2 regions of the Bradyrhizobium sp. CCGB20 genome follow, and region 1 is predicted to be linked to the other one. Evidence: predicted binding sites of a transcription regulator. Region 1 holds the regulator's gene; the other holds the start of a gene.
What was found. Region 1 encodes LexA, which represses DNA repair genes until DNA is damaged. Its sites were predicted from a motif close to TGTTCNNNNTGTGTTCNG; they were not measured.
Positions count from the first base shown of each region.

Region 2: the regulator LexA is predicted to act here: its motif matches at 2,874-2,891, upstream of NLM15_RS13945 (putative DNA modification/repair radical SAM protein).

Region 1 is NZ_JANADN010000001.1:5,151,016-5,158,406, forward strand. Features, by position in the region: gene NLM15_RS23800 (SDR family oxidoreductase) at 1-243, shown strand, start outside; gene NLM15_RS23805 (S41 family peptidase) at 314-1,651, opposite strand; gene NLM15_RS23810 (alpha-hydroxy acid oxidase) at 1,959-3,092, shown strand; gene NLM15_RS23815 (HAD family phosphatase) at 3,106-3,732, shown strand; gene NLM15_RS23820 (hypothetical protein) at 3,897-4,091, shown strand; gene glp (gephyrin-like molybdotransferase Glp) at 4,323-5,534, shown strand; gene lexA (transcriptional repressor LexA) at 5,711-6,412, shown strand; gene NLM15_RS23835 (hypothetical protein) at 6,623-6,823, shown strand; gene NLM15_RS23840 (hypothetical protein) at 7,015-7,391, shown strand, end outside.
Region 2 is NZ_JANADN010000001.1:3,016,179-3,023,569, reverse strand. Features, by position in the region: gene NLM15_RS13960 (error-prone DNA polymerase) at 1-531, opposite strand, end outside; gene NLM15_RS13955 (DNA polymerase Y family protein) at 528-2,123, opposite strand; gene NLM15_RS13950 (ImuA family protein) at 2,020-2,808, opposite strand; gene NLM15_RS13945 (putative DNA modification/repair radical SAM protein) at 2,972-4,207, shown strand; gene NLM15_RS13940 (UdgX family uracil-DNA binding protein) at 4,207-5,649, shown strand; gene NLM15_RS13935 (inorganic phosphate transporter) at 5,747-7,375, shown strand.

The DNA of each region.
Region 1 (7,391 bases):
AAGATCCCGGTCGAGGTGCTGGAGCTCGCGCCGCCCTATGTGCAGACCGAGCTCACCGGCGCGCAGCAGGCAAGCGATACGCGTGCAATGCCGCTCGATGCCTACATCGCGGAGGTCATGCAATTGCTGGAGCTGCGCGTTCATCCCCGCGACGAAGTGCTGGTCGAACGCGACCGCGCCCGCCGCTGGGCCGAACGCGACGGCCGCTACGAGGCCACCTTTGCGGCCATGAACCCGAGCTGAGACGGGGTCCCAAAACGAATTCGCCCGGGAGCGGTCATCCGCTCCCGGGCGATATCTGGAATCGCAAGGCTTAGTTCGGCACCGCAGCCTTCGGCGCAGGCTTGGCGGCGACCGCATTCGCGGTCACGCCGTGCAGGAAGTCGTAGGCCGCGTGGAGGGCCTTGTCGTCTTTCTCTTCCGGCGGGACGTAGGATTGCGATCCCGTCTGCTCATTGCCGTCGGCGTTCTGCAGATGGCCGCGCATCTGGGATTCCGCCATGGTGTCCATCCGGCCCTTCAGCTCGGGCGGCACGTCCTGCAGGATCTCGATGTCGGGCGCGATGCCCTGGGCCTGGATCGAACGGCCCGAGGGCGTGTAGTAGCGCGCGGTGGTCAGCGCCAGTGCACCGTTGCCGGCGCCGAGCGGAATGATGGTCTGCACCGAGCCCTTGCCGAACGAGCGCGTGCCGATGATGGTCGCGCGCTTGTGGTCATGCAGCGCGCCGGCCACGATCTCCGAGGCCGAAGCCGAGCCGCCATTGACCAGCACGACCAGCGGCTTGCCCTTGGTGAGGTCGCCACCATGCGCGGTGAAGCGCTGGGTCTCTTCCGGATTGCGGCCGCGGGTCGAGACGACCTCGCCGCGCTGCAGGAATGCGCTGGACACCGAGACGGCCTGGTCGAGCAATCCGCCCGGATTGTTGCGCAGGTCCATCACATAGCCGACGAGCTTCTCCGGCGGGACGTCCCTGGAGATCGAGGCGATCGCCTTCTTCAGGCCGTCGGTGGTCTGCTCGTTGAACGAGGTGACGCGGATATAGCCGATGTCGCCGTTCTCGACGTGGAAGCGAACCGGACGCACATGGATGATCTCGCGCTTGATCGCGACGTCGAGCGGGGCGTCAGCACCCTTGCGCACGATGGTGAGCTTGGTCTGGGTATCGACTGGCCCCTTCATCTTGTTGACGGCCTGCTCCAGCGTCATGCCCTGCACGGCATCGCCGTCGATCTTGCTGATGAGGTCGCCGGACATGATGCCGGCCTTGGACGCCGGCGTGTCGTCGATCGGCGAGACGACCTTCACCAGGCCCTCCTCCATCGTGACCTCGATGCCGAGCCCGCCGAACTCGCCGGAGGTGGTCTCCTGCATCTCGGTCCAGGCCTTGTCGTTCATGTAGCGTGAATGCGGATCGAGCGAGGTCACCATGCCGGTGATCGCGCCCTCGATCAGCTTGGAATTGTCGGGCTTCTCGACATAGCTCGCCTTCACCCGCTCGAACACTTCGCCGAACAAATTGAGCCGGGAATAGGCATCATCCGCGCGCGCCGCCGCCCGTGCCGCCCATACTCCGCCGTGCGGGCTCGCTACCAGAAGGGTCAGACACGCTCCCGTGAGCGCGCCCAGGGGGAACAGCAGGTTTTTCCGCATGGATAGGCTGGCCTTCTTGCTCGGAGCTTTGCTTTGGGCTTGGGAAGCGCCATGCAAATGGCGATCCAGCCCGCTGTTCACAATACCATTCGGGTTTCTTCAAGGCCGGGACGCCGCGCTGGCCGGTACACTGTAAAAATCCCTTCGCTCTGGCCTAAACTTTTGGCAACGTTCCGAAACCGTTTCGCGCAAGGCGGGAATCGGCCGGCCCGCCCACGCCTCGCAGCTATGCGATTTTAGGATGGTTTTGGAGGGCCGGACGCGATAGGCGATGACAACAAGACTTCAAATTCTCGGGAGGACAACAATGAATGACGCGCCCCGCATCCGGCCGGAAAGGAACGTCGAACTCGGCGCCAGCAACGAGCCGTTCCAGAACCTGCACGAATTCATCCGGAAGGCGCGCATCAACCTGAACCAGAACGCCTGGGATTATATCGTTGGCGCCGCCGAGACCGAGACCACGATGCGCCGCAACCGCATGGCGCTGGACGAGATCGCCTTCCGGCCGCGCGTGCTGCGCGACGTCCGCGAGGTCGACGGCTCGGTCGAGCTGTTCGGGCGCAGGATGCGGCTACCGGTGGTGCTGGCCCCTGTCGGTGCACTGGAGATCTTCGATCCGGATGGTGCGGCGAGCGTCGCGCGCGCGTGCGGCACTTTCGGTGCGGCGCACATGCTGAGCTCGGTGTCCGAGCCCGGCCTGGAGAAGACCGCCAAGGCCGCCCCTGATGCGCTGCGGCTCTATCAACTTTATGTGCGCGGTGACGACGACTTCGTCGCCGATGTCGTCGCGAGGAGCGAGAAGAACGCCTACGCCGCCTTCTGCCTGACCGTCGACACCGCCCATTACAGCCGTCGCGAACGTGACATTGCCAAGCGCTATGTTCGCGAGAGCCGCCTGCGCGCCACCGGCGGCGACTACCAGAAGGGCCTGGAGTGGCGGACCGTGAAGATGGTCAAGGACAAGTTCAAGATCCCGCTCATCCTGAAGGGCATCGCCACCGCCGAGGACGCCCAGATCGCGGTCGATCACGGCGTCGAGTGGATCTACGTCTCCAACCATGGCGGCCGCCAGCTCGACCACGGCCGCGGCGCCATGCACGTGCTGCCCGAGATCGTCGACGCCGTGAAGGGCCGCGCCAAGATCATGGTCGATGGCGGCTTCTGCCGCGGCACCGACATCGTCAAGGCGATCGCGGCGGGCGCAGACATGGTCGGCATCGGCCGGCTGCAATGCTGGGCGCTGGCGGCGGCCGGCGAAGCCGGCGTGACGCGGATGCTGGAGCTCCTGGAGGACGAGGTGCTGCGCTGCCTCGGCCTTCTGGGCGCGACCTCCTTCGCCGAGGTCAACAAGTCCTGCCTGCATCAGGCGACCGCGACCAATGCGCCGAGCGTCTTCAGCGCGTTCCCGCTGTTCGACCACGACCCGTATCGATACTGAGCGAAAGGATGCAATGAGCTCGCTCTCCCCCGGCAGCGCGGATGCGCTCTTGTTCGATCTCGGGCGCGTGGTGCTCGACATCGATTTCTCCAAGGCGATCGCCTGCTGGGCGGGACATGCCGGCTGCAAGCCCGAGGCCATCGTCGCGCGCTATGTGCGGGACAGCGAAGCCTACCGGCTGCACGAGGTCGGCAAGATCAGCGACGAGGCCTATTTTGACTCGCTGCGCGTCTCGCTCGGGATCGGCATTTCGGACGCACAATTCCTGGAGGGGTGGAACGCGATCTTCGCCGGCGAGATGCCCGACATCGCCGAGTTGCTGCCGCGCGCGGCAAAGCAGATGCCGGTCTACGCCTTCTCCAACACCAACCGGCCGCATGTCGACCATTTCTCGAAGGAATATGCCGGCCTGCTCGGACATTTCCGCGAGCTGTACCTGTCGTCCAGCATCGGCCTGCGCAAACCGGATGTGGAGGCTTTCGACCATGTCGTGGCCGCGATCGGCGTGCCGGCGAACCGTATCGTGTTCTTCGACGATCTTGCCGAGAACATCGAGGGAGCGCGGTCCAGCGGGCTGACCACGGTGCACGTGACCACGCCCCGCGACGTCGGGAACGCCCTCAAGGCGCTCGGAATTTGATCCCGGGCCGGCGGCTACACGCCGCGAACCAGGCGTATCCGGAGCCTATTTTGCCCGGGGAGAGGAACCGAAGCCCTTTGTATATTTTTATACAGAGTTCCCGGAACGAACGCCTGCCTCAGGACTCATGACTCCGTTGGGAATTCTACATCGGACTTATCGTCGTGTTGGGCAAAACCTACCTCACCAAGCAGGCCTCTCTGCTGATGAAATTCGCCAGGACCACATCGGATTCTGAGCTTTCCGCCAAGCTGATCAGCAAGGCCGCCGACCTGAAATCCCAGGCCGACCCGTTGCCTGACAAGGATCAGGGCTCCGCGGCGCCGGATGTCAGTCCGTACAAGCAGCCGGGGACCTGACCGATGCTGGCCGTGGCTCTCGTCATTCTCGTCCTCGCCATGGCCATCCTCATACCGGTCTGTCTTGCCTTCCGGATCATGCCGCGGCGGACTTGACGTCTGCCCATCGCTGCAGAGCGGATGACGCAGGATAAATCATCCTGTGCGGCCGCTGCTTTGCCTCCGCGCGCGCGCTCGGCTAAGACTCTCGCCGCCGATTTGCCCGAACGGGCACAGCTGGAGTTTTCACCCGTGGCCCTGATGCCGGTTTCCGACGCGCTTGCCGCGGTGCTGGCGGGTGCAGAGCCGCTGCCTGAAGAGATGATCGCGCTCGACGCAGCCTTCCACCGCGTGCTCGCCCGCGACGTCGCGGCGCGGCGCACGCAGCCACCCCAGGCCATGTCGGCAATGGACGGCTATGCAGTGCGGGCGGCCGATGCGGCGAAGATCGATGCCGCGCTCACCGTGATCGGCGAGGTCGCGGCGGGCCGGCCGTTTGCGGGAACGGTGGGCGCCGGCGAAGCGGTGCGGATCTTCACCGGCGGCGTCGTTCCCGATGGCGCGGACGCGGTCGTGATTCAGGAGGACACGGTTGCGGATGGCAAGCGCATCACGATCACGGAAGCGGCCGTTACCGGGCGGCACATCCGCCCCGCTGGCGTCGATTTTCGCGAGGGCGACGTGCTGCTGCGCGAGGGCACCCGGCTGACCGAGCGCGATCTGGCACTCGCTGCCGGGATGAATCACCCTCGACTGCCCGTCCGCCGCCGCCCGAAGGTCGCGATCCTCGCCACCGGTGACGAGCTGGTGATGCCCGGCACGACGCCCGGCCACGGCCAGATCGTCTATTCCAACGGCTATGCCCTGCACGCGCTCGCCCGCAGCGAGGGCGCCGACACCACCGACCTCGGTATCGCCGCCGACACGCTGGCGGCCACCACGGCCGGCATCCGCCGCGCGCGCGCGAGCGGCGCCGACATCCTGATCACGACCGGCGGCGCCTCGGTCGGCGACCACGATCTGGTCCAGCAGGCGCTGCGGGACGAAGGCATCTCGATGGCGTTCTGGAAGATCGCGATGCGGCCGGGCAAACCGATGATGAACGGGCGGCTCGGCGCGATGCGTGTGATCGGCCTGCCCGGCAATCCCGTGTCATCCTACGTTTGCGGATTCCTGTTCATGGTGCCGCTGATTCGCGCGCTCGCGGGCCGTTCGGCGATTCATCATCGCCGCGAACGCGCGGTGCTCGGCCGCGACGTCGGCGCCAACGACCAGCGCGAGGATTATCTGCGCGCGCGCCTGGAGCTGCGCGACGACGGCACGCTCACGGCCGTTCCCGTCAACCATCAGGATTCCTCGCTGCTTGCGAATCTCGCTGCGGCACAGGCACTTCTCGTGCGCCCGCCGTTCGCGCCGAAGGCCGAAGCCGGCACGCCTTGCGAGGTGCTGCGGCTGCCCGTCTGAGCGCTTCGTTCGCGTGCGTTCCGCGAAGTTTGTGGCGTTCACGGTAAATTAAGCAGTTGCGGAACATGTATCGAACATATAGTGTCCGTTCATGATTTGTTTCGAGCATGCAGCGACTTATCGCTGAATTCAGCGTCTCGGAATCGAACGACATCAACCGGGGGATTTTGGTCGAGATGTTAACGCGCAAACAATACGAGCTCCTGCGGTTCATCAGCGAGCGACTGAAGGAAAGCGGCGTGCCGCCCTCCTTCGACGAGATGAAGGACGCGCTCGACCTGCGCTCGAAGTCGGGTATCCACCGCCTGATCACCGCGCTCGAGGAGCGCGGCTTCATCCGGCGCCTGCCCAACCGCGCCCGCGCCATCGAGGTGATCAAGCTGCCCGAGCTTCAGGCCGCCGCCGGCAGCCGCCGCGGCTTCACGCCGAGCGTCATCGAAGGCAATCTGGGCAAGGTGCGCACGACGTCCAGCCCGCCGGCGGACGACGGCGAGCGCCCCGTTGCGGTGCCCGTGATGGGCCGCATCGCGGCCGGCACGCCGATCGAGGCCCTGCAGACCCGCAGCCACACCATCAGCGTACCGCCCGACATGCTCGGCTCGGGCGAGCATTACGCGCTCGAAGTGCGCGGCGATTCGATGGTCGAGGCCGGCATTCTCGACGGCGACATGGCGCTGATCCAGCGCAACGAGAGCGCCGATACCGGCGACATCGTGGTGGCGCTGATCGACGACGAGGAAGCAACCCTGAAGCGCTTCCGCCGCCGCGGCGCCTCGATCGCGCTCGAGCCCGCCAATGCAGCCTATGAGGTCCGCATCCTGCCGCCCAACCGGGTGAAGATCCAGGGTAAGCTGATCGGGCTGTACCGGAAGTACTGAGACCGGACGTCCTGCTATCGGTGATTTGGCGCCTCTCGCGCACTTTTCGATCGGCATCGCCGATCCGGCATTGGAGCGGACGATTGTCCGCTTCCGCTGGATAGTCTTTCTGGTTTCGCGCAGATTATCCGGCCCCTCCTCCGGCGCTACATCCTCGGCACGTCGCACGAAGCAGCATTGCTTCGCGCCCTCTGGGTTCGAGGAGAAGTCATGCGCAAGATCATTCTGGGCACAGTCGCCGCGGCGCTGATCGCAGCATCAGCGTCGCAGGCCTTCGCCGCGCAATCGCAACACCATGTCCGCAAGGACGCCGCTGCGGGTAAGCAAGTCCGGAATGCCCCCAACGCCGTCGCGCAATCGTCGCGGCCGGACTGGCCGTATTCCGGCTGGTCGGCGCCGGCAGGGCGCTGACACACACGTCCGGAATGCGCGGGAGCAGGCTTTGTTCCTCATGGAGCCGGAAAAGATAATGTGATCGCGGCCTGCGGCGGCGAGCCGCAGATTTGCCTACAAGCGGGCAGACGCTAACATGCTTCCACTCTGATAGAGGCCTGCGCCTCGAGAAGAGACGCGGGTCGCTATCCCTGCAAGAGGAGCACCCGATGTGTGACTACAGCCTGCATGCCGTCGCGTCGCGTCCTGCTGAAGTCGGCGAGACGGTCGTCACGACAACCTTCCGCGGCACCTCGACGCGCGGTTTTGCCTCCGCGGCCGATCCGACCGTCGCGGTCTGCCTGCTGCCGGGAACGGAGCTCGCCTTCGCCGACAACGTCCGCTACGACAATCGCTGGATCTGGACGCGGACCGTGAACTCGCGCGTCGGCAAGTTCGGCAAGATCGATCCGCACATTCCCGATCGCCATCATGATGCGATCGAATTCCCCGACGGCAAATACGTGTTGGTGACGCAGCTTGTCGAAGGCCAGCGCGCGACAGTGCTGCAACTGCCGGTGACCCAGCCGGTCGGCGAGCGTGAGCA
Region 2 (7,391 bases), 2.1 Mb from region 1:
CAGGCGGCGGCGGTCGTCGCCGCGATAGATCAGGCTCGCCGCCAACCACACGCCTTCGGCGCGGCTCGCCCTGAGTTTGGCGAGAACATCCAGCGCCCGCTCGGCCTCGAAGCGATGCGGCAGCGTCAGGACCAGGAGCTGGCCTTCCGAAAATTCCAGGAGATCGGCGAAGGTGAGACGGCATTCCCCCTTCTCGATCCGCGTGATGTCGTCGCCGCGCTTGCCTCGGGTGAGGAGCTGGCACAGCCGGCCATAGGCGGCGCGGTCGCGCGGGTAGACGAAAATGTCGGGCGTGCCGTCGATGAAGACGATGCGCGCACCGATCAAGAGCTTGGGCTTGTGCAGCACCTTGTCATTGTCGAGCTCACTCCAGGCGCGCACCACGCCGGCCAGCGTATTGTGATCGGCGATGCCGATCACGGGAATGCCGAGCTTGCTGGCCTGATGTACGTAAGCGCGCGGATCCGAGCCGCCGCGCAGGAAGGAGAAATTGGTGGTGATGCCGATCTCGGCATAAGCGGGAGCGTTCATGCGAAGAGACCGTGCACATACCAGCCGGGAGAAGCGGGCTCGCCGTCGCCGTCGAACACCTCCCCCTCGTAAAGACCGTCGCGAAAGATCCAGAAACGCAGGCCTTCGGCATCCTCGATGCGGAAATAATCCCGCGTCAGCTGCTTGCCGTCCTGCCGCCACCATTCCATCGCGATGCGCTCGGGCCCTTCCACCCGCACCACCGCATGCAGCGCGCGGCGCCAGGTGAATTGATGCGGCGGACCGTCGGGCACGGTCGCGAACGGCACCTTGATCGGCTCCGGCTTGTCGAACAGCCTGAGCGGGCGCAGCGGCGGCTCGCTCTCGGCCCGCGCCGGCCACTCGGCCTGCATGGCGGCGGCGAGATGGTGCTGGGCAGGCGCCGCCAGCACCGCACATTCGGGGATATGGGTGTCCTGCGGCAGGTGGACGACGACGCGCCTTCCGCCGATGCGCGCGGCGATGCGGTCGATCAACGCGGCGAGCTCGTCATTGTCGTGAACATGGGCGTCGAGATCGCGCTGCTCCTGCACCACGATCTCGGTGCGGCTTGCCGACAGCCGCACCATGTCGAAGCCGAAACCGGGATCGAGGGGATCGGCGAGCGCATCGAGGCGTTCGCGAAACAGCCGGTCGATCACGGCGCTTCGCGTCACCGGGCGCCCGGTCTCGACCATGATCGCGCGCACCACGCCGTCGGTGCGGAAGAACGCGGCTTCCAGGCGCCGCGCGCCCTTGCCCTGCTTCTCCATGGAGGCGATCAGCGTGTCCGCGAGCCGGGACAGCGTCATCGCGATCATGGTGTCGGTCGCGATCGGCTCGGCGAAACGTTTCTCGACGATGTAATCGGGCAGCGGCTTTCGCGGGTTGATCGGCGCATCGCCCTGCCCCAGCGCATGCGCGAGCAGTGTGGAGAACCGTGCGCCGAACCGCGCCGTGATCTCGGAGGCGCTGCGCGATGCGACATCGCCGATGGTCTTCAGCCCGGCGCGGCGCAGGCCGGTGGTGATGGCCTCGCCCGCGCCGAGCGCTGATACCGGAAACCGGTCGATCGCCGCCGCCTCCCCGCCATTGGCGACGATGGTGCCGGAGGCCTGCCGCGTCAGCGTACGCGCGCAGACCGAGGTGCCGGCGATCGCCGCGCTGACGGCAAAGCCCTGGCGAGCGAGGGCACGGACCAGCGTCTGCAACAGCGCGGCCTCTCCGCCGAACAGATGCGCGCAGCCGGTGATATCAAGAAACAGCCCGTGCGGCGCATCCAGCGCCACCAGCGGCGTAAAGCGGTCGCACCAGTCCGCGATGTCGCTGAGCGTCTTCGCATCGGCCACGACATCGGCGTCGAACACCTTCAGGTCCGGGCACATCGCCCGCGCATTCGCCAGCGGCTGACCGATGTGCAGGCCGAGGCGCTCGGCGGCCTCGTCGAGCGCATGGATCACCAGTGCATTGTTGTCCTTGATGACGACGATGCTCGGCTCATTATTACTTTTACCCAACCCGGCGCTGCTGAAGAACCGCTGGATCCGGTCGATAGGCAGGCGCGGCAGCCACAGGCTGAGGATACGTCGACGGTTCAGAGAACTGGCACTCATCACATTTCCATTCCATGATCCACCGGCCACACGGGCCATGACGATTGCGCAAGAGCTCGGCATCGAAGCGCGGCGCGCCCCAGGCACTCCACATCGCCCCCGGCGGCGAATGCGCCGCGCGCAGCATCCATCGTGTCTCCGCAGTCGACGGCAGCGGCTGCGCGGCCATCCGCAGCATCAGCCCGGTGACGCCGGAGCCTTGCGCGGCCAGCGTCAGCTTGCGGCTCGCCACCAGATCGAACTGCCTGATCTCGCCCCAGAGCTCGAGCACGACCGCACCCAGCGCATCGCAGGCGAGCGCATCGGCCGAGGTGCGCAGCGCGCTCTCCACATCGGCCGCGCGCACCATCACCACGCGGCGCGGATCGAGGCCGATCTCGGCGAGCCCGCTCATCGACAGCGCGCCGGTCTCGAGCTCGGAAAAATCCTGCCGTATCCACAGCAGCGGTTTGCGTGCCGACACGCGCCCCGCGAGCCCCATCACGAAGCCCGTCGCGGCCGTCCCCTGCCGGCCCTCGCAAAACACCTCGTGGATCACCGCGCGCGCGAGCCCGCCCTTCAACGCGCTGTCGACCTCGCTGTGGCCGAGTGCGACGCGATCCTGCTGATGCACGACCTCCGCCGTCTCGATGCGCTCGATCTGGCCGCGCAAGGTCGCAAGCGCGCTCATACGTGCGCCGCTCATATACGCCGCTCCTTCAGAGGTGATTGCCGATGGCTCTCGAAAAGAGAACCAGCGGCTGGCTCATTTGTTCATGATATGTTCTAATATAAAGCTAACGGGACGCCTTGAGTCAATCGAATTGGTGCCCTGTCGGATTCATGAGCGGAATCAAAGGGATTCAAGAATGGACGTGCAACGCAAGCTCGAGATTTTGGCAGATGCCGCCAAGTACGACGCGTCCTGCGCCTCCAGCGGCACCGAGAAGCGGGATTCCAGCGACGGCAAGGGCATGGGCTCGACCGCGCCGGGCATGGGCATCTGCCATTCCTACGCGCCTGACGGACGCTGCATCTCGCTGCTCAAGGTGCTGCTGACCAACGCCTGCAATTACGACTGCCTCTATTGCGTCAACCGCGCCTCCTCCAACGTGCCGCGCGCCCGCTTCACCATCGACGAAGTGGTCAAGCTCACGCTCGACTTCTACCGGCGCAACTACATCGAAGGGCTATTCCTCTCCTCCGGCATCATCCGCAGCCCCGACTACACCATGGAGCAGGTGGTCAGCGTCGCGCGCAAACTGCGCGAGGAGCATCACTTCCGCGGCTACATCCATCTCAAGACCATTCCGGAGGCCGACGACGCGCTGATCGCGGAAGCCGGCAAATATGCCGATCGTCTCTCCATCAACATCGAGATGCCCGAGGAGACGAGCCTGCAGCAATTCGCGCCCGAGAAGGACGTGCGTGCGATCCGCCGCACCATGGGCCGGCTGCGGCTGAAGCTCGACGAGGCCGAGGAAGGCCGCAGCGCGAAGACGAAGGCCAGGCCGCAGCGCTTCGCGCCGGCCGGACAAAGCACGCAGATGATCGTCGGCGCCGACAGTGCAAATGATCACACCATTCTCCACACCAGCGCCAATCTCTACGGTTCCTACCGGCTGAGGCGCGTCTACTACTCCGCCTTCAGCCCGATCCCCGATGCCAGCCGCGCGCTGCCCCTGCGCGCACCGCCACTGCTGCGCGAGCATCGGCTCTACCAGGCCGACTGGCTGATGCGGTTCTATGGCTTCGACGTTGCGGAGATCGTCGACGACAGCGCGATGCTGCCGCTCGACATCGATCCGAAGCTCGCCTGGGCGCTACGCCATCGCGACCGCTTTCCGCTCGACGTCAACCGCGCCAGCCGCGAGGAGCTGCTGCGCGTGCCTGGCTTCGGCACAAAAGCCGTCGAACGCATCATCGCAACGCGGCGCACCACCACCATTCGCGTGGCCGATCTGGCGCGGCTGCACGTGCCCCGCAACAAGGCGCTGCCGTTCATCGTGCTCAGCGATCACCGGCCCGCCCCGCATCGCCTCGACGAGGCGCGGCTGATCGAACGGTTCAAACCGAAGGCAACACAACTGGGGTTTGGCTTCTGATGCAGTACATCACCCTCGACAATCAAACCGATTTCGATGGCTGGCGCAAAGCCGCACGTAGCCTCGTGCTTCATCATGTGCAGCCCACCGATGTCACCTGGACCGTGCAAGGCGGTGAAGCGGATTTGTTCGCGCCGCCCTCGCCGTCTCCGATACTTGAGCTGAATGACGGCACCTTCAATGTCTCAGCAAAATTCGTCGATCTCGCCAAGGCTGCGATCCTGCATCGTGATCCCGAGCGATTTGCGATCCTCTATCGCCTGCTCTGGCGATTGAAAGACAATCACGATCTCATCGAGGTCGCGACCGATGCCGACGTCGCGCAGGTCATTGCGATGGCAAGAGCGGTTCATCGCGACGAGCACAAGATGCATGCCTTCGTGCGCTTCCGCGAGATCGGCCGGGAGCGCGCAGCGCATTACGTCGCATGGTTCGAGCCGGAGCATCACATCGTCGAGCTCGCTGCGCCGTTCTTCGCAAAACGGTTTGCCGACATGCCCTGGTCGATCCTGACGCCTGATCTCTGCGCGCATTGGGACGGCCATGCGCTCTCGTTCACGCCGGGCGTGAGCAAGAACGAAGCGCCGGGCGAAGACCGGCTGGAGGAAACCTGGCGGCGCTACTACGCCAGCATCTTCAATCCGGCCCGGCTCAAGGTGAAAGCGATGCAGACGGAGATGCCGAAGAAATACTGGAGGAACCTGCCCGAGGCTTCGATCATTAAACCCTTGATCGAGGACGCCGAACGCATGACCGGCGCCATGATCGCCAATGCCGCAACCGATCCGCACAAGCCTCAGAAGCGGCCGGAGGCTCCGATGACACGCAAGCTTGCTGCCGACGATCTCGAAGCGCTCCGCGAGGAGGCCGCGCATTGTCGCGCCTGCCCGCTCTACAAGGACGCGACGCAGACCGTGTTCGGCGAAGGCCCGAAAGACGCGACCATCATGCTGGTCGGCGAGCAGCCCGGCGACAAGGAAGACCTCGCCGGCCATCCCTTCGTCGGCCCGGCCGGCCAGATGCTCGACCGCGCGCTTGCAGAAGCCGGCGTCGACCGCAAGAAGGTCTATGTCACCAACGCGGTCAAACATTTCAAATTCGTGCCGCGCGGAAAGATCCGCCTGCACCAGAAGCCGGCAACGCCGGAGATCAAAGCGTGTCGACAATGGTATGAGCGGGAAGTTTCGGCAATCGGGCCCGAGCTCATCGTGGCAATGGGCGCCACCGCCGCGCAAAGCGTGTTCGGCAAGATCACCCCGATCGGAAAGACCCGCGGCCGGCTCATCGACCTGCCCGACGGGCGCAAGGCGCTCGTGACGGTGCACCCGTCCTATCTGCTGCGGCTGCCTGATCCGGAAGCCAAGGTGCTGGAATATCAGCGCTTTGTCGAAGACCTGAAGATCGCCGCCGGCTTGCAGAAGAAGGCTCCGCGCGCGGCCTAAATACAGGTGGGAAAGCGACTTTTGGACGCAGTTGTCATCCAGCCTTCAAATCCATCGCGGACAATAGCCCTTCAAATTAGTTAAGGGGCGTCCAAAAATGACAGATGTTGCATTCGACCGTGCGGTAGGCGATCCGACGCCTGTCCAGCCGGCTTCCAGGCCAAATCTCGACAAAGGCTTCAATCCTCTGACGATGATCCTGTTCTTCGGCATCCTCGCCGCGGGCCTGCTGTTCGTTGCTTACAGCATCTATGCCGACATCGACGCAACCGGCACCAAGGTCACGACCTTCCTGCCCTACATCCTCCTGTTCGTCGCGCTGCTGATCGCGCTCGGCTTCGAATTCGTCAACGGCTTCCACGACACCGCCAATGCGGTGGCGACCGTGATCTACACCCACTCGCTGCCCGCCGAATTCGCGGTGATGTGGTCGGGCTTCTTCAACTTCCTCGGCGTGCTGCTGTCTTCCGGCGCCGTAGCCTTCGGCATCGTCTCGCTGCTGCCGGTCGAGCTGATCCTCCAGGTCGGCTCGAGCGCCGGCTTCGCGATGGTGTTCGCGCTGCTGATCGCCGCAATCCTGTGGAATCTCGGCACCTGGTATTTCGGCCTGCCCGCCTCCTCCTCGCACACCCTGATCGGTTCGATCATCGGCGTCGGCATCGCCAACGCCGTCATGCGCGGCCGCGACGGCACCTCGGGCGTGGACTGGAGCAAGGCCACCGAGATCGGCTACGCGCTCCTGCTCTCGCCGCTCTTCGGCTTCATCTGCGCCGCCGTGCTGTTGCTGCTGCTCAAGTTCATCGTGCGCAACCCGGCCCTGTACGCGGCGCCCGAAGGCAACAAGGCCCCGCCGCTCTGGATCCGCGGTCTGCTGATCGCGACCTGCACCGGCGTCAGCTTCGCCCACGGCTCGAACGATGGCCAGAAGGGCATGGGCCTGATCATGCTGATCCTGATCGGCACCGTGCCGACCGCTTACGCGCTCAACCGCGCGCTGCCGGAATCGCAGGTCGCCCAGTTCCAGAAGACCTCGGAGGCCGCCTCCAAGGTGATTGCGGCGAAGGGCGCCGGCCACGACATCATCGGCGATCCTCGCCCGGCGGTGACGCAGTACATCGCTCTGCATAAGCTCAACGAGGGCACCTATCCCTCGCTGGCCGTGCTGGTGAAGGACGTCGGCGACCAGGTCGCCAAATACGGTTCGCTGAACAAGGTGCCGGCGGAAGCCGTCGGCAACACCCGCAACGACATGTACCTGACCTCGGAAGCGATCCGCTTCCTGATGAAGGACAAGGAAAACGATCTCAGCAAGGACGAGGTCGCGGTGCTCAACACCTACAAGGGCTCGCTCGACGCCGCCACCAAGTTCATCCCGAACTGGGTGAAGATCGCGGTCGCCATCGCGCTCGGGCTCGGCACCATGATCGGCTGGAAGCGCATCGTCATCACGGTCGGTGAGAAGATCGGCAAGACCCATCTCACCTATGCGCAAGGAGCGTCCGCCGAGCTCGTCGCCGCCGCCACGATCGGGGCTGCCGACGTGTTCGGTCTGCCGGTCTCGACCACCCACGTGCTGTCGTCCGGCGTCGCCGGCACCATGGCCGCGAACGGTTCGGGCTTGCAAATGGCGACCATCCGCAACCTGCTGATGGCCTGGGTTCTCACGCTGCCCTGCGCGATCGCGCTGTCGGCCACGCTCTACGTGATCTTCTCGCGGATTTTCTGAGCGATCGCATCACTCA